Regions from separate parts of the Pueribacillus theae genome, predicted to be linked through region 1. Evidence: riboswitches for the same ligand, from Rfam matches in the RefSeq annotation. Region 1 holds a riboswitch; each other region holds the start of a gene.

The links. Region 1 has a riboswitch for thiamine pyrophosphate ahead of thiT (energy-coupled thiamine transporter ThiT). Riboswitches for the same ligand answer to the same signal wherever they lie in the genome.
Region 2: linked by a shared signal. The riboswitch ahead of DCC39_RS14920 (ABC transporter substrate-binding protein) and the one ahead of thiT (energy-coupled thiamine transporter ThiT) in region 1 are both predicted to bind thiamine pyrophosphate.
Region 3: linked by a shared signal. The riboswitch ahead of thiE (thiamine phosphate synthase) and the one ahead of thiT (energy-coupled thiamine transporter ThiT) in region 1 are both predicted to bind thiamine pyrophosphate.
Region 4: linked by a shared signal. The riboswitch ahead of tenA (thiaminase II) and the one ahead of thiT (energy-coupled thiamine transporter ThiT) in region 1 are both predicted to bind thiamine pyrophosphate.

The regions. Positions count from the first base shown of each region.
Region 1 covers NZ_QCZG01000014.1:62,996-67,720, reverse strand. Annotated here, with positions in the region: gene DCC39_RS08560 (long-chain-fatty-acid--CoA ligase) at 1-1,508, opposite strand, end outside; gene thiT (energy-coupled thiamine transporter ThiT) at 1,650-2,231, opposite strand; TPP riboswitch at 2,303-2,403, opposite strand; gene DCC39_RS08550 (2-isopropylmalate synthase) at 2,458-3,993, opposite strand; gene DCC39_RS08545 (CaiB/BaiF CoA transferase family protein) at 4,497-4,725, opposite strand, start outside.
Region 2 covers NZ_QCZG01000037.1:29,354-34,078, reverse strand. Annotated here, with positions in the region: gene DCC39_RS14930 (cold-shock protein) at 27-227, opposite strand; gene DCC39_RS14925 (DMT family transporter) at 460-1,395, opposite strand; TPP riboswitch at 1,625-1,729, shown strand; gene DCC39_RS14920 (ABC transporter substrate-binding protein) at 1,810-2,706, shown strand; gene DCC39_RS19190 (hypothetical protein) at 2,776-2,922, shown strand; gene DCC39_RS14915 (hypothetical protein) at 2,971-3,540, opposite strand; gene DCC39_RS14910 (ParM/StbA family protein) at 3,554-4,725, opposite strand, start outside.
Region 3 covers NZ_QCZG01000001.1:6,867-11,591, reverse strand. Annotated here, with positions in the region: gene thiO (glycine oxidase ThiO) at 1-347, opposite strand, end outside; gene DCC39_RS00080 (thiazole synthase) at 389-1,174, opposite strand; gene thiS (sulfur carrier protein ThiS) at 1,180-1,383, opposite strand; gene thiE (thiamine phosphate synthase) at 1,383-2,009, opposite strand; TPP riboswitch at 2,083-2,186, opposite strand; gene DCC39_RS00065 (M14 family metallopeptidase) at 2,236-3,426, opposite strand; gene DCC39_RS00060 (LTA synthase family protein) at 3,508-4,725, opposite strand, start outside.
Region 4 covers NZ_QCZG01000005.1:79,265-83,989, forward strand. Annotated here, with positions in the region: gene DCC39_RS04085 (tartrate dehydrogenase) at 1-460, shown strand, start outside; gene DCC39_RS04090 (TVP38/TMEM64 family protein) at 501-1,124, shown strand; gene tenA (thiaminase II) at 1,214-1,906, opposite strand; TPP riboswitch at 2,152-2,259, opposite strand; gene DCC39_RS04100 (manganese catalase family protein) at 2,346-2,915, opposite strand; gene DCC39_RS04105 (spore coat protein CotJB) at 3,068-3,331, opposite strand; gene DCC39_RS04110 (spore coat associated protein CotJA) at 3,351-3,587, opposite strand; gene DCC39_RS04115 (penicillin-binding transpeptidase domain-containing protein) at 3,741-4,725, shown strand, end outside.

The DNA of each region.
Region 1 (4,725 bases):
TACGCAGCAAGGTGCTGTCTGCAATAGTCCAGCATCTCTTCTTCAGTAACAGATTGCCCCTCTTTCAAGACGATAACCGCCTTAACCGTTTCTCCCCGGTACGGATCTGGAACCCCCACAACGACCGCTTCTTGAACAGCTGGATGCTCGTAAATCACTTCTTCTACGTCTCTCGGATAAATATTGTAACCGCTTGCAATAATCATATCTTTTTTACGGTCGATAATATACAAATAGCCATCTTCGTCCATTTTTCCAATATCTCCCGTATACAGCCAACCATCGCGAAGCGCTTGCTCCGTCTCTTCTGGCATATTCCAGTACCCTTTCATCACTTGCGGGCCTTTTATAATGATTTCCCCTGATTCGCCAATCGGCAGCTCTTTCGTTCCTGTTTCAAGGTCAACAATTTTGTAGTCGGTTGATGGAATCCCAATTCCGACACTTCCCGGCTTCCGTTCAGCAAACACAGGATTGCAGTGCGTGGTCGGAGAGGTTTCAGACAAGCCGTAGCCTTCTAAGATCACGGCTCCCGTTTTCTTTTCGAATGCTCGCATACTTTCAACTGGCATTGGTGCACTTCCGCTGTTGCATGTTCTAATGCTATTTATCCCATATTTTTCTGCTTCAGGATGACTTGTAATCGCGATATACATTGTAGGAACCCCAGGAAATGTCGTCGGCTGCTCACGTTTAATGGTTTCAAGCACTTCTTGCAAATCAAAGCGCGGAAGTAGAATGTTCGCAGCTCCTGTATAGATTGATAAGTTCATACAGCTTGTCATCCCGTAGACATGGAACAATGGGATGACAGTAAGGACCCTGTCCTCTCCTATGTTAAATTCCGATTCGAAATAACGATACGTTTGATGAACGTTTGCAACGAGGTTTCGATGAGTGAGCATCGCCCCTTTTGAACGGCCTGTCGTTCCGCCTGTATATTGTAAAACGGCAACATCCTCGGCAGGATTGATATTCGGTTCCTTTACCTGCCCTGTCGCTTGCGACATAAACGCTTCAAATGTGACCGCAGGAGCTACGTCTTTAGCGCTTTCAGGGAAGTTGACAGAAATTGCTTTTTTAACAGGGGTCTCGTTTTCAACCTGCTGTAAAACTGGCAAAAGCGGTTCAAAGATGACAATCATCTCAGCGCCTGAATCGTTTAAAATATGAGAAAGTTCTCTCCCGACAAGCATCGGATTTACTTGTGTGACAATCCCGCCAGCCATTAAGATTCCGTAATAGGAAATAATATAATGCGGGCAGTTCGGCAGCATGATTGCGACTCGATCCCCCTTTTTCAAGCCGTTTGCCTGAAGTGCCGAAGCAAATGCTATAGATAATTGCAATACTTCACGGTATGTCATTTTTCGTGTAAAAAACGAGATCGCTTCGTTGTCCGGAAACTTTGCAGCCGTATCTTTCAACATTTGCTGGATTGGAATATCGATTTCTTTAGAAATGTTTTCAGGATAATGCTTTAGCCATCGTTTCTCTGTTGCTACCATTTTACCAACACCTTTCAAAACATTTAAATAGTTTGAATATATTACTATATTACCATTAATTTAATAAATGCAACACTTGTTTTCTCCCTTCATACATAAAATCCCTTGCCAGATCATGATCAGCAAGGGATTGAAACAATCTTATTCAGTTGTAAGCACTTCTTTATTTTGAATCAACCGAGGTGAAGCGATAAATAGACCGCTCATTATAATGGCGCATAAAATAAATGTAAGCACCATGGTTGATCCGTTAATGATAAAAGAGTACCATACGGGCGACATTCCTTCTGGTGCATAAGAACCCCAGAAATAATACCCAGCAATAAAATGAAAGAAATAGCGTGCTACACTCGCTGAAAAAATCGCGAGAATGACTGTAAACAATGCTTGCTTCTTTTGTTGCCTTGAAATCTGTTTCTGGATGTTTCCTACAAAAAACCCTGCAACGCCTACAGCAGCGAACGCCATAAAATACTCAACCAACGCTTGGACTGGATGAAGAATCGAAGCATCCCCCAAAATAACTTGCAGAAACCCCCATAAAAAACCGGAGAAAACACCGGCACGCCATCCCCATCGAAAGGAAACAATAAACACAGGCACCATGGCGAATGATACAGAAATGCCTGGAGCAATCTTTATCGAGGGCAAAAAATCCAACACCATCGCTGCAGCCGCCAAAATCGCCGCTTCAATCAAAACTTGCAACTTCATTTTCCCCATAAAAAAAGCCTCCTATGTGTTAGTAAACGAATCCCATAGGAAGCCAAAGAAACCGGACAAATCTCATGTTTCTTCAAAGCTCATCACATCCCTACGCTAGTACTAACTAACAGGTTCAAAGGGTCAGAACAAATTGTTCAATCTCAGCCCAATGGCTCCCCTTGTGATACGTTTTTAGTTATCTATTATTATAGTATAAATTACTTGTTTCCTCAATCAACTTTGATTACAGCTTTACCTTTTCTTTGTCCGTTTGCATGTTTTTCATGCGATTCACAGCAGCGAGATAAGCCTTCGCGCTTGCTTCAAGCACGTCAACACTAATGCTGCGTCCACGGCTGATTGTATCGCCCGTTTTAATTTCGACAAAGACTTCCCCCTGTGCGTCTTGTCCTTGAGTTACTGACACAATTTTATAATCCAATAGTTCGATCTCTTCATTAACGATTCGATCAATCGCATTAAAGATGGCATTCACAGAACCATTACCGGTCGCTTTTTCTTCGTAAACATTTTCATCATGAGTCAAAAGTTCAACCGTTGCTGTTGGTTCATTTAACGTGTCATATGAAATCGCCATATTTCTAAGTTTGTAATATTCGACTTCGTTTTTCGTCTGATCATCCACTAACGCGATAATGTCATCATCCAAAATTTCCTTTTTGCGATCGGCCAAATCTTTATATTTCTTAAAGATAGCTCTCAATTCGTCTTCATTCACTTGATAGCCAAGCTCAATTAATTTTTCTTTTAACGCATGGCGACCGGAAAGCTTGCCAAGAATGAGCGGTGTTTCTTCTAATCCGATCGTTTCCGGCTTCATGATTTCATATGTCGTTTTATCTTTAAGTACGCCGTCCTGGTGGATGCCTGAAGCATGGGCGAACGCATTCGCACCAATAACTGCTTTATTTGCAGGGATCGGCATGCCGGTTACACGGCTAACCAATTTACTAGTTTTTGCGATTTCTTTTAAATTCATTGAGGTTCTTTTTTGGAAATAATCGTACCGGGTTTCAAGGGCTAATGCGATTTCTTCCAATGCGACGTTCCCAGCACGTTCTCCGATGCCGTTAATGCAGCCTTCAACTTGCGTCACGCCGGCTTCAATGGCTGCCAAAGAGTTGATTGTGGCCATACCAAGATCATCATGGCAGTGGCAGCTTAAAATCACATTTTCAACTCCCTTTACACGCTCTTGGATGATTTTAAATCGCTCGGCATATTCCCATGGCGTAATATAGCCTGTTGTATCCGGGAAATTTAAGACGGTTGCTCCAACTTCAATGACTTTTTCAGCAACTTTACAAATAAAATCCAAATCAGAACGTGTAGAGTCTTCACAAGAAAACTCAACATGTTTAAAGAATTGGCTTGCATAGCGGACCGCTTCAACGGATTGTTCAAGTACTTCTTCCTCTGTCATTCGCAACTTTTTCTCCATATGAATTGGTGATGTCGCGATAAACACATGGATACCAACATTATCGTTCCCTTTTAAAGCTTCAACCGCTGCGTCAATATCCTCTTTGTTTGTGCGGGCAAGGCTTACAACAATTGGCTTTTCAACAGCTTCAGCCACAGCGCGCACCGCTTTTAAATCACCAGGCGAAGCCGCTGCAAAACCCGCTTCAATGACATCAATGCCAACCTTTTCCAATTGTTTCGCAATCTCAACTTTTTCGGAGATATTTAAGTTCACACCAGGCGTCTGTTCGCCGTCTCTCAATGTCGTGTCAAATGTATAAATTCTCTTACCCATTATTTCTCCTCCTTTATTTTGAATGCCTTAGCTAAACACAAAAAAACCTTTACTTTTCTGAGGGGTGAGATCATCACGGTACCACCCTCGTTCGCCACAGCCTCACAGCATATGACCTCATAAAGTAAAGGTTTACTTTGCAGCATAACGGTTGCCAACCGTACTTCCTACTTAAGTTCAGAAGTCGACTCCAAGGTGAGTAACTTCCATCGCCAACACCCATTCTCAGCGCCCATGGGTTCTCTGTGCTTGACATCAAGAAGTGTTTCCTTTTCACAGTCGATTTGTTTCGATTCACAATGATTTTAATTAGAATCATATGATAATCCATTTCGTTTGTCAACACTTTTTCTACAACAAATACTTTATTGGAGAAACAATGCATACTTTACTTCTTATCATATTATCCTGTGCAAATATTTATGCTTTTTTTCTCCCAACAATGGAAGCAATAATGGAATTGGTTAGGGATTCATTGAGTTTCTTGTGTACTTTATAATCTCTTATTCTGAGAATCCAATTTCCCGCAATATTTCTTTACTGTGCTCTCCAAGACGGGGAGCAAAATGATTCAACTTCACAGGTGTCTTTGAAAACGTTGCAGGAAAACTCATATTCCAATAATCCCCTTCAGAAGGATGATTCATTTTTTCAAAGAAATTGATTGCATTAAGATGTGGATCATCTAATAAATCTTCCGGTGTATTCATAGGCATTGCCGGGATATCTGCT
Region 2 (4,725 bases), on a different contig from region 1:
TTCTCATTGTCTTTTTGTTGGGTTACTTATAATTTAGTAACGTTTGCTGCTTGGTCACCGCGGTTCCCTTGAGCGATATCAAAGCTCACTTTTTGGCCCTCTTCCAGTGATTTAAAGCCTTCGTCATTGATTGCTGAGAAGTGAACGAATACGTCTTCTCCACCTTCAACTTCAATAAAACCAAAACCTTTTTCAGCATTAAACCATTTTACAGTTCCTTGACTCATTGTATTACCTCCAATTTTTTAACTTAATATCATGTAAAAAATAAAAATTCGCCTTATTCTCATGAGCTTTATTAAAAAATATAACCCCTGAGAATAGGCGAATTATAAGATTTAATAGTTATTAAGTGTATGTCTAATACTATAGCACACATTCAAATTAAAAACAAATTTTTCTTTTTATTCCTTTTTCTTCAATTCTTAAGTTTACTTTGAGCCTTTCGTTCCAATAAATTTATCCGGTTTTTTGTTTGAACGCCTGCTTGTCGTTCTCTGCCGAACTTTTTCCCATCATCATGACAACAGCCAATATAAGGAGTCCGCCCATTAATGACACATTTCCGATCATAATTCCCATAATTAATACGGAAACAAAAACTGCCGTCAATGGTTCGATAACCGTCAACAAGCCCGCCTCGGCAGATGTAATGAAGCTCAAACTCGCCAAATATAAGTAAAACGAAACAAACGTCATCACGACAACAAGGATGACAAGCACCCATTCAGAAATAGAAAAAGAAACCCCCGTTTTCAAAGGATTTGTTTTTAAACTTAAAGCAACGCTTCCAATAAGCATTGACCACATTGTAATCACAGTGGAGCTATACCTTTGAATAAGTTTCATCGGCTGCAATGTATAATAACAAAGAGCAAAAGCTGAAACAACACCCCAAAAAAGAGCCATACCTGAAATGGAAAGCTTGGTTATATCCCCATTTGTCACTAATAAAAATAGTCCAATAAAAGTTAGAACGAGCGCAAGCAATTCTTTTTTAACAGGATATCTTTTTGCTTTGAAACATGCAAAAATAAGAAGAAGCGACGGGGCTAAATATTGTAAAATTGCTGCCGTTGCTGCATTGCTATGTTTGATCGCGGCAAAAAAAGAATACTGTAAACCTAATAATCCAAATACCGCAAAAGCAAGAAGTGTGAAAGAGTCCCTCTTATTTCTCCAAATCGTAAAGATCGACTTCCGCTGTTTCGTCATATACAAAAATAACAATAGGATTACCCCAGAAAAAAAGAGCCTGGTGATGATAATCCAGTCAAGCGTCATGTCAGTTGTTCGGAATAAATAATCCACAACATTCCCCTGAATTCCCCACAAGGCTGCTGCACTTACCGCCATTGCTATTCCTTTTAAACGAAGTTGGTTCGTTCTGTTCATAGCTTATCGATCTCCAAAAGCCCCTTGAAGGGTGTAGTTGTATCCATCTATTCCAATCATACATGTTACTAAAGAAAACTTAAACTACATGTTGAAGTACCTCTATTAAGAAAAACGCTGATGCATCCTCTTTTGAAATTAGAAGTGGGAAGTTGGGCTCATTGTAATTTACATTTCTCCCAGTTTTATTTGTCGTTCTATCGTTTCTGGGGTATGATGATATAACAAACATTTACACTAGGGGTGCTAGTAAGCTGAGAGAAGGATTGGAATCCTTTAACCCTTTGAACCTGACCTGGCCAATACCAGCGTAGGGAAGTGAAGGCATTGTTTCTACGAATTTATTTCGTCTACAACAACGGATTCCTCTCTACGAGCGAATCCGTTTTATTATTTTTCGAGGGGGAATACTTAATGGAAAAATTGACAGTGGGACTGGAATGGTTTATAAATCCCGACCATCTTCCGATGATGATCGGATTGGAAAAAGGTTGGTTTCAAGACGCAGGGCTAAAGATTGAAATGGTAGAGCCTGAAGAGCATTTTGATGCGATCGATGAGATGAAGGCAGGTAAAATGGATATCGCGATTACAGAGCCTCTTCATCTCGTAGAGGATCGTGCAGCCGGTGAAGATGTAGTTGGATTTGCAAGATTTCTACATACAAATGGTGGTGTCATGTATATAAAAGGAAAAGAAATTAACCGGCCAAAGGATCTCATTGGCAAACGAATTCAATATCCTGGCGCGCCGGGCCTCGGCGGGCTTGCCATCGTAAAGACAATGGTAGAATCTGACGGAGGCTCTTGCAGCATTGAAGATTTTATCCCTGTTAACAACGGCTTTTACCATACAGAAGCGTTAGAAAAAGATTTGGCGGACGCAGCTACGCTTATTTTTAAAAATTTTGAAGTTACTGAAGCAAAATTAAAAGGCCTTAATGTTGATTATTTTGCATTAAAGGATTGGGGGATACCGGACTTTTGCCAGCTTATTTTTATTACTTCTTCAGAAATTTTAAATAGTAAAAAAGAAACACTTAAAAAATTTGTAAAAATCATCCGAAAAGCCATCGACTTTATTTATGAAAACGAAGAAGAAGCAAAAAGGATATACTTTGACTACACAAAAACAGAATCAAATGATGAGTTGGCAATTGAAACAGCTAATGCGACGATCCCTTGTTTCACTTATGACTTTTCCATGTCTTCCGATTATTACGGCCAATTGCAAAACTGGTTAAAGAAAACAGGCAAAATTAACGAAGCGATTGATCCTGCAAAGTATTGGACAAACAAATTAAACCTATAAAACGGCGTTTATTTTTCGTGAGAGAGGGAAACTTACGAATACAATAAAATTAAAGGAGGCAGAGTTTCAATGAAGAAAAACAAGCTTGCAATGACAACAGTAGCACTTGGAGCCGCCTATTTGCTTAGAAATAAAGATAGTAGACAAAAACTAAAAGAACAATTTCAATCATTTATGAATTCATCTAGAAAGTCAAAAAAACATGTTAACGTATAACGAATTCAATGAAGGAGAGACACTGGCATTTGTCTCTCCTTCATCTATTTACTTATTCATTTGTGCAATAAATCCGCCTAGTAAATCTTCCGCATTCTCTTCCAAATCCGCTTCCGCACTAGGTTCATCTTGGTTATTTTGCCTTGCGCTGTCTAAATCAAAATTGAGCAAATCATCTTCAAAAGTATCTGGAGCATTCTTTTCAAATGTATCTGGTGCATTCTTCTTCTGTGGCTCTTCCAAGCTCTCTTCCTGCAAATAGAGCGCCTCGTCAATATTAACCGCGTTACTGTTCAAGGAAGCGAGAAGAGATGTTGCCCGAACTGGATCTTGCAATAACTGGTAAACAATGTTCCCAATCAATGCTTCAGAATAAGAGTGCCTCAGCCAGTTTCGCTGCTCTTTGTTCAATTGCTTAGGAAGCGGGATGGATACCGTTTCTCTTTCCTTTGATAATGAATGGCTTACCCCATCAAGCACAAACTCTGCAATTTTACTTGAAAAATTTCTTTTCTCCGTCTCTTTTAATTTTTGCAATTGTTTTATTATATGATCAGGTGTATCAGACGGTAGGCGAAATGTGATCGCCTGCCCTCTCTGAATTCCTTTATTTTTCACGGAATCACCCTATTTAATTTTTTACTGGTTTTTTATTGTCTTCTTTTCCTTTTGCTTTGGCATTTTTTTGTTTGTCAAATGCCGAAATTAATTTGTAGTAAGCATTTGCCATCATCCATATGCTTTCTTTTTCATCTTCAAAAAAAGCGATATTGTATCCATCCAAATTATTATTTAATGTTTTTAAATATTCCTTGAGCACCATTGACCCACCGCCTACAAAATAGCAGATTTCAGTTTGCGAGTTTTTTTGCCAAGTGTTTCGCAGGTGGCGGTATTGCTTTTTAGCCAATTCAAGCAAAATGCGGTCAACAATATCATGGACACTTGTCCGGCTGCCTTTTACCATGATATGATTTCTATCATTTTTTCTTGTAATAATCTCAACAATATCCCGTCGGCTATCCAATTCGATGCCATGTTTTGATCTAATTTCTTCTCGAATTTCCTCAAGCGATTCGGCTACCCCGAGGTTAAATCCTTGAGCTTTGTCATCATCCACATTACGATTTTTAATAACAGCGACATCTGTTGATAATCCGCCAATATCCTGAATAATGATGCGTTTGTCTACTAAATCCCGATTAATAATATTTAAGTTATTATCCATCACTAAGTTGATATACGCTGCGAATCCTTCCGGATACACTTTCACTTCATCAAATTTAATATTTACTTTTAAACCTTGGTATTTAGGCGTGACCAAAAACTCAACCTGATGAACAGAGCTTAGAAGCCGCGAGCGATAGCCTACATCTTTCCCTTCCTTCACTTCTCTGAGCGGCAAGCCTGTTCCAAGCAAATAGCTCGCATCGACGACCTGATTTGTTTTCTTAAAAATGTCCGCGTTTTCTTCCCTCACAGCATCAAGTGCCAATGTAGCAAACAGCATAACTAATGTTTGGTCTTCCTCAGATTTGCTGCTTCCAGGATCAAGCTCTGTTGCATTTCCGCTTTTTGTTGCCAAATTTCCCACTCTGTAAATGGCGTTATTATCCATTAATGCCGGGGAATGAACCCTTATATGTATGCCATCCAGCGGGTCCTTTTCATTCAATTCCTCTATTCCTATAACAGGGCGATCCTCAGTGTCTCGTGCGATCACATTTGGAAGATTTAATTCATAATCTAGCTTCCCAAATAATGCCTTCACAGAATCATTACCTACATCTACAGCAGCAATTC
Region 3 (4,725 bases), on a different contig from region 1:
TGATTTTGCCATTCCATTCTCGTTTGAAGGGGGAAGCGTTCAGCTTCATGAAAAATCGTATAAAGGCTTCCCGATTCTACATACTCAAAATCCATGGAAGACTTGTTTTTTATTTCTTGCTGCCACTCGGGATACTCTTTCAGGCTTTGATGGGAAAGCAAGAAAAAATCATCAGGCTCCTCACTCATCTCCGAATAAGGCGCCAACATCCCTGCCGCGGCACCTGAAGCTTGTCCTCCGCACGTTGCAATTTCAAGAATGGTCACCTGATGGCCGCGATTTTGGCACTCGAAAGCCGTTGCCAAACCGATAACACCGCCGCCAAGTATGAGAATATCCTTTGCCACTACATGTTCACTTCCTCAGTCATCGTTTAGTCATCAATGCATCATTGAAATGAAGAGGTAAAATACCCCATCGTTGTGCTGGAAGCCGTTGCATAGCGTTTCTTTTCTATTCGGCCAGCAAGGTAGGACAGTCTGCCGGCTTCTATCGCAAATTTCATTGCTGCCGCCATTTTTACCGGATCCTTCGCTCTCGCAACAGCTGTATTTAATAGAATGCCATCGGCGCCAAGTTCCATGGCTTCGGTTACATCCTTCGCAGAGCCAAGGCCGGCATCGATAATAATCGGGACGCTTGCTTCTTCAATAATAATCGATAAGTTGTATGGATTTAATATGCCCAAACCCGTTCCGATTGGAGATGCTCCGGGCATAACTGCCGCTGCTCCAGCCTCTTCCAACCGTTTGCACAAAATAGGATCATCTGATGTGTACGGCAATACGACGAAACCCTCTTTAACCAATTGTTCCGTCGCTTTTAACGTTTCTACAGGATCAGGCAAAAGCGTTCTCTCGTTTGCACAGATTTCAACTTTAATCCAATTGCTTAATCCTGTGGCACGAACAAGCCTTGCAATTCTAATGGCTTCTTCTGCGTTGCTTGCCCCTGACGTGTTAGGCAAGTATCGAAAAGTTTTCCCTTCCAAATGCTGTAATATTGCATCTTCCTCAGGATGCTCAAGATTGACTCTTCGGATCGCAAATGTTAAAACTTCTGTACCCGAGGCAGCAATAGCTTCATTTTGAATATACGGATTTGCAAAACGCCCAGTCCCTAAAAAGAGCCTTGATGATAATTCCTCGCCAGCAATTTTGAATGAATCATTCAACTCGTTTACCCTCCTCCAACAAAATGTACTAGTTCAATTGACATTCCATCTTCAATGCCCGTCTCGCTCCATCTTTCTCGATCAATCACCTTTCCATCAACTTCAGCAACGACAAGATTATTTTCAAGCTTATAGTGCGCTACGACATCTAAAAGAGTTTTCACATGATCGAAATGCTCTTCTTCCCCATTAATTCTTAGCACCGCCATTATGTTTCACACTCCTTAATTTTTCGTATAAACGCTTCACACGTACCTTTTACATCGCTGCTTCCGACTACTTCACTAATGACGCATACACTTTTGCCACCGGCATTCAGCACCTCATCAACATTATGCAGTTTGATGCCGCCAATAGGGACAAATGGGATTTTAATTTCGTTTGCTACTTCCCTTAAGTAACTTACTGTAACAGGTTCAACGACATCTTCTTTACTTTTCGTTGGAAAAATGGGACCAACCCCGATATAATCGGCACCGTTTCTTTCTGCTTCCCGTGCTTGCTCAATCGAATGCGTAGAGATTCCTATGATTTTATCTCCTACAAGTTTACGGGCTTCCACTAACGGCAGATCGTCTTGTCCTAGATGAATACCGTCAGCACCAACAGCTAATGCAACATCAATATGATCATTTACAATGAAAGGAACATCAAATTCATTCGTTAGCTCCCGCAGCATTTTAGCTTTTTCCAATACTTGTTTTTTTGTACTTTTTTTATCTCTTAGTTGAATGAAGTCGGCTCCCCCTTCCATTGCTTCACGCATCACTTCTTTAAGCGTCCGTGATGGATGGAATTCTTCTCCGGTAATGACATATAATCTGAATCTTTTCAAATTTATACCTCCATTCATCCATAAAAATAAAAACCATAATCATGGAGAGCGGATTATGGTGATAAACAACGAGTTATAAACATCTCGACTTCCCTCCGCTGGCACCATCCAGATCAGGTTATGAGGGTAAAAGGATGACCTCCTTTTTCTCAGCTCTCCGCACCCCTAGTCTTTGAAAATATGAAATTAACCTTATTATGTCAAATAACTTCTGAAAAAACAATCTTTACATATACAGGCTAGCAAGTAAAATGCCTAAATTATCATAGTATATTTCATCAAATTGTAACAATGGCAAGGGATTCACACCCATCCCGACCTCAATTGTAAACCCTGACCTCTTCCATTCTTGGATAAACCAATCCTTATATCCTGCGTAACTGTCAAGATAACGTACAGGTTTATATCCACTTGCTCTCGCGAATTCTGAAACGATTGTTTCAGCGATTGGTGGTTCAAATCCTTCAAATCCCCAATAAATTTCTTTTCCTTGAGAATGGAATGCCAAAACACGATCAAAGTTGCGCCTTTTCGTCAAGTTAGCGATTGCAATTGATTCAGGTTCACTTAACGGCTTTTGTCCGGGATAATCTCTTGGACCCGGTTCCTTCGGTTTTCTTTCTTTCTCAATACTCCACCTTGCTGGAAATTGGTTATTTAAATCTATCCCCCTGATATTTGCCTTCCACCCTGAGAACTCCTTGCTTCCATTATTTAATTTCAAAACATTGCTTTTGTAAGGTTCCTCATCGGGAGGGCCATATAAAACAAGATTTACGCCATCCGGGTTCACCATCGGCACGATCGATAGAAAAGTTTTTTCATACAACGAAAGTGAAGGCACATTGCGAATGCATGTCTGATTCGTCAATGCCAATAAATAATCGTTCAAAAAAGTCATCAAAATAGACGTCGTTATCCACTCATTTGCATGAAAAGAACCGTTTACGTGAACTTTTTTCGGCCCAGTTCCAACAATCATTTCAGGAATTTGCTTTTGCATCACTGAATTTCCGATTGATCCTTGTTGTATAAATGGATAGACTGTTAGCAGCATTCTAATATCTCTTACGAGTGTCTCATAATCATAATTTTTTTTCCCATCAATTAGCCTCCAAGTAATTCTTATAGGCAATTTAATTGTTGTGCCAGCCCGGAGGTGAGTTGGTTCAATTCCGGAATTGATAAAAAGCAATTGTTGCAGAGGAATATTTCTTTTTGATGAAATGGACCAAAATGTATCGCCCGGCTGAATGGTATAGGCCGAGCTAATGAAACCCGGAATTTTAATCGTTTCTCCAATTTTTAGATTCATTGGATCTGCCTCTTTATTTGAGTCAACGATAAGCTGTAAAGGAATTTGAAATAACTGGCTGTAAAGCCAAAACGTATGGCCGCGCTGAACAACGAGTTCCAAATAATCCCCCCCATGGGAAACATTCTCTTGTATAAATATGAGCGAAAAAAAGAAAAAGAACCCAATGCTGGGTTCCATGTTTCACTTTTTAACCTTTACATCCGTTCCGTTATTCTTATCAAAAAATCGAAGCAAATCCCCATAAATAATTCGATCGGAATAATGAAGCTCTTGTTCGGTCTTTTCTTTATAAGGTTCACATTTTTCTATGTCTGTTTCCATACCTGTCGCCTTTTCATAACAAAGATCTTTCGTATAAACGAAGTCTTTTGTTATGAAACTTCCATCTCTAAAAACAGCAGCATTCGAATGTTCTTTTGAAAACAAATCATTGCCAAAATAGATGTCGTCTTTCAAATCAATGCCAAGTAAATTAAAGATCGTTGGCTTCAAATCAATTTGGCCGCCGACTGTTTCGATGACTTTCCCCTTTTGCCCAGGAATGTGAATGATTAATGGGACTTTTTGCAGCTGGGCACTTTCAAACGGCGTTATTTCCCTGCCTAAATATTGGCTCATCGCTTTATTGTGGTTTTCAGAAATACCATAATGGTCTCCATATAAAATAAAAATGGAATCCTCGTAAAGCCCTTCTTCTTTTAACCTTTCAAAAAAGTTTTTTACCGCTTCATCCGTATATCGAACGGTTGTGAAATAACGATTGAGCGTACCGCTACTTGATGTCCATGGCGGGATGATTTGATCCTCTTCTTCTAATGTAAACGGAAAGTGATTCGTTAATGTAATAAATTTAGAATAAAAAGGTTTCGGCATATGCTTCAAGTATTCTATGCTCTGTTCAAAAAACGGACCGTCCTTTAACCCCCACCCAATCGAATTTTCCTCAGTAACACTATAACTATCTACATCATAAAAGTGGTCATAGCCTAATGAATCATACATAACATCCCTGTTCCAGAAGCTTTTATTGTTTGCATGGAAAACTGCAGAATAATAGCCACTTTCTTTTAGTTGGTTAGGTGTTCCGTGATAGGCATTTTGTGAATGGGTGAAAAAGACCGCCCCACTTGGCAATGGATACAGTGAATTCTCAAGCAGAAACTCTGAATCCGATGTTTTTCCCTGGCCGGTTTGATGGTAAAAGTTTGGGAAATAATAACTTTCTTTTATAAGAGAATTTAAGAAAGGTGTGATGGCTTCTCCGTCAACCGTATTGTTAATGACAAAATCTTGCAATGACTCAAAAGAAATAACAAACACATTTTTCCTTTTGGCAATCCCGGTCATCTTTTCATTTGGTTGTGCGCGATTGGCTTTTACATAGTTTTCAATATCTAC
Region 4 (4,725 bases), on a different contig from region 1:
GGATGAAATTTTTAAAAGTGTGTCGGAGAAATACAATATAAAAACAGATTCATTTCATATTGACGCCCTTTCGGCCTATTTCATTACAAAACCAGAAATGTTTGATGTTGTTGTTGCCAGCAACTTATTTGGTGATATTTTATCAGACATTGGTGCTGCGATTATGGGGAGCATAGGCATCGCACCGGCGGCAAACATTCATTTAGATGGCGAATATCCGTCAATGTTTGAACCAGTGCACGGTTCAGCCCCGGATATCGCAGGAAAAGGGATTGCCAATCCAATCGGCCAAATTTGGACAGGAAAAATGATGCTCGATCATTTAGGTGAAAAAAATGCTGCGGACAACATCATGTCAGCAATTGAACAAACCATTGCAAACGGAATAAAAACACCCGATCTTAGTGGAAGTGCATCAACAAAAGAAGTGACAGAAGCGATAATCAGTTATTTAAAATGATTTTGTGAATAATGCCAAACGATATAAAGGTGAAGCAAGTATGGACCTTGAGTTTTTGAGACATGCATTGACAGAAGAAAATATTAAAGAATTTCTTGAACAATATCGAGCGCTAGGGCCGCTTCCAGGTATTTTTCTGCCTTTTTTGGAAGCTTTCATGCCATTTTTGCCGTTATTTATTTTTGTTGCAGGCAATGCTTTCGTTTACGGCCTTTGGCTTGGTTTTCTTTATTCTTGGGTAGGTACAAGCATTGGAACTGTTCTCGTTTTTTTTGTTATTCGAAGGTTTGCGAGGCATCGAATTCTTCGATTCATTTCGAAATTGAAAAAAGTCCAGCAAACAATGCATTGGTTTGAGCGAAGAGGCTTTGGTGTCGTGTTTTTGATTTTTTGTTTTCCTTTTACCCCCTCATCGTTAGTTACTGTTGTTGTGGGGCTTTCCCAAATGAATGCGATCAGTTTTATGCTTGCAGCTTTTTTAGGGAAAATGGTGATGATCTTTATCGTTTCTTTTATTGGCCACGATTTTTTTGATTTGCTTAAAGATCCCGTTCAGCTTATCCTTGTTTCTGCTCTTACATTTATTTTATGGCTGGGCGGAAAGTATTTGGAAATGAAGTTGAAACAGAAAACAATTCAGAAGAACAAAAAAGAAATAGAATAGCGGCAAACTAAAGGACGGTTAGATCGATCAAAGCCAATTAACGAAGTAACCCCTTTATGCAATCGACGCATAAAGGGGTTATGATTTTGTTATTTTAGAGTGGATTGCTTGCTTTGTTTTTTTGATAGCCAAGTTTCTTTCGTGTAAGCCATTTCCCAAAATGCAAGTTCATATTCTTTGGCGATGACAAACTGTTCTTTGATCTTTTCCTTTTCTTTTCCGCTTGCATCCTGTGCAAGTTGGTCCATCAGATCGATTTGCTCTTCGGTCGATGTTTGGAACCAGTCGCTTGCATAAGTATGGAGCCAATTTTGGTAAATTTGTTCGTTCGGTTTCGCGTTCATGTTCTTTTTGCCAATATCAGCATATAACCAATAGCATGGAAGCATCGCAGCGACCGTTTGTGCCAAACTGCCGGAGAGAGCCGCACGGTACAGATGTGATGTGTAAGCATAAGCGGTAGGGGCGGGTTTAAAATTCTTCATCTCTTCGTCAGTAATGTTTAACAGATTCGCATGTTCCTGATGGACGGTTAGTTCCGCTTGGGCGGTAAGCTTCGCTTTTTCAGCCAGCATGGCGGAAACTTGGAAGTCATCTGCTTGTGCGGCAGCCATGGCATGGACCTTTCCAAAATGCTTCAAGTAGTAAATGTCTTGGAGAATATAATATTTAAACGTTTCCAACGGCAAGTCACCGTTCACAATCCCTAAGACGAACGGGTGATTCAAACTTTGCTCCCAACTATCCTTTGTCGCTTGTCGCAGTTCCTCTGTAAAACGCATATAAAAATCCTCCTTTTTTGTTTCACCTGAAAAGGAGGAATAGATGACTGATCACACCATTCTTGTACCGTTAAAGGTTGTTCAAAAAGTCCGGGAACGATAGGCTGCGAATCTCTTCGTCAGCTTGCTCTTCCGCTCCTCACGTATCCTACAAACATACGCTGCGGTGCTCAGAGCTACGCTTCCTCGACCTTCTTGCCTCTCGTTGTCCTCCTTTTTGAACACGCACTTATTGGCAAACAGTACAAATCGAACGTCCACTTTCCTCCGCTGGTTTTAACCAGTTCAGGTTCTAAGGGTCTTAAAGTCCACTTTAATCTCAGCCTTTTAAAAAGGCACCCCTAGCGGAAACAAATGATTTAATTTTCTATCAGTTTATCATACTGTGGCTAATTGTCAAATTGTTCTTTGGAAAAAATGTCAGCGAATTCGTTAGACATTAAAAGAATTTCTTTTTTCCTTGTTCTTCTTTTAAAATTTCAACAGCTTCGCGAAAACGTTGGGAATGGACGATTTCGCGCTCACGCAGAAAAGCTAAACCGTCATTAAGATCCGGATCATCTGACATGTCAATAAGCCATTGGTAGGTTGCACGGGCTTTTTCTTCTGCGGCAATATCTTCATATAAATCTGTGATTGGGTCACCTTTTGCTTGAATATATGCCGCTGTCCACGGTACTCCAGCAGCGTTATGGTAGAATAGGTCTTTGCCATGGTCGGCGAAATGGTCACCAAGACCTGCTTCTTTCAATTGTTCGGGTGTTGCATCTTTCGTTAATTTATAAACCATTGTGGCAATCATCTCAAGGTGGGCAAATTCCTCTGTACCAATATCTGTCAAAAGCCCAATAACTTTATCAGGAAGCGTGTAGCGCTGGTTTAAATAGCGAAGGGCAGCGGCAAGTTCTCCATCAGCACCACCGTACTGTTCAATTAGAAACTTGGCAAGCATTGGATTGCATTGGCTTACCTTTACCGGATATTGTAATTTTTTTTCGTATATCCACATTAAAAATCATACCTCCACAATGAATAAATAGTTCGCTTCCGCACCTTTAGGCGAAATGCAGGTGAAATACTTTCAATCAGTGGGGTAGGGTCAAGCCCCTACCTAATTTTTTCGTCGTTCATTTTGCTAAAATAAATTCTTTAATGTTTTCCTTAAATTTGCCACGGCCATGGGCCTTCTGACCAGCCCCATGGATACCCTGAATAGCTGTTTCCAAATTGCTGTAAGGGGCCATACATTGACTCAACGATCTTTTTTAATCGTTTGCGTTCTTTCGCGTACTCATTGAATTGCTGAATCGCTTCTTGGTCATGTGGATGCGTATCCAAATAATGTGTCAATTCGACAAGAACGAAATCAACTGCCTGCAATTCTTCCATACACGCGTAAAATTCAGGCGGAAGTTTTTTGGACATCGGTTATTTTTCCTCCCTATTAACTTATTTGGGGTTCTCCACACGGCATTTTATTGTGAGGCTCTCCGTACGGGCTAAAAAGCAATGGCCACAATGTTCCGTGAAACAAAGCTTCTTTTGGGCTAAACTGGGGAAGCCCAGGCGGCTGAAAACCAACATAAAGCTGAGGCGGTGTCTGATATGTTTTCACTTTTATGGGACGGCAAGGGTCGAAAGGGCTTATATATGGCCGATAGATCTTTCTCTGAGTAAACAAACGGGGTACCTCCTTTAATGAACTACATACGGTAATAGCCTATTCATAAGGCCGAGATCTTGCTACAACTATGAACGAATGAGTTTATTTTGAAAGCAACGTGCGTTTTTTGATACACTTATGAGGAAAAGTAAAATTTACGGGGGAAAACAAATGAAGATAAAAGTACCACTATTTTTATTTTTTATACTTATATTCTCTCTTATTGGGTGCAATAAGGAAGAAACGCCAGAAGAGAGAACAACTCAATTTTTAAACAGCTGGGAGAAACAACAATTTGATAAAATGTATGATCAACTTTCTGCAGATAGTAAAAAAAATATAACGAAAGACGAGTTTGTTGAGCGTTACGAGACAATTTATGAAGGAATACAGGCTGACAAGCTTAAACTGGAAGCGAAGTTTCCTGAAGATGGGGTGAAAGAAAACAAAGAGGGCGGCACAGAGGTGGAATTTTCATTACATATGCAAACCATTGCCGACGAAGTAAACTTTACCGAAAACCTGTCCCTCGTGAAAGAAAAGACTGAGGATGGAAATAAATGGGCCGTCCATTGGGATCCTTCACTTATCTTTCCTTCGATGGAAGAAGGAGATAAGGTCCGCATTGAAACACACCGGGCTGAAAGGGGAGAAATTGTTGATCGAAGCGGAAAGGGTCTGGCGGTAAATGGAAAAGTATTGAATATCGGAATTGTCCCCGAGCGTTTGCCGGAGGATGCTAAAACATCCTATGAACAATTAGCTGATTTGATTGGCTCCACTGTGGAAGATATAGAAAAGAAACTGAACGCCACGTGGGTAAAGCCAGATACGTTCGTACCGATTACGAAAATCGCGAAAGATGATAAAAGATTAAATCAATTAATGGAGATAAAAGGCGTAACGTACCAAGAAGTGAGCGCCCGCGTTTATCCTTTTAAACAAATTGCCGCCCATTTGACCGGCTATGTACAAGAAATTAATAAAGAAGAGCTTGATGAACGAAAATCAAAAGGCTATCAAACAGGAGACTTAATAGGAAAAAGCGGATTGGAGCAAGTTTTTGAAGATAAGCTCCGGGGGCAAAACGGAGGGCGCATTTATATCGTCGATAAAGATGGCACAGAAAAAGATGAAATTGCCAATAAAAACGCGA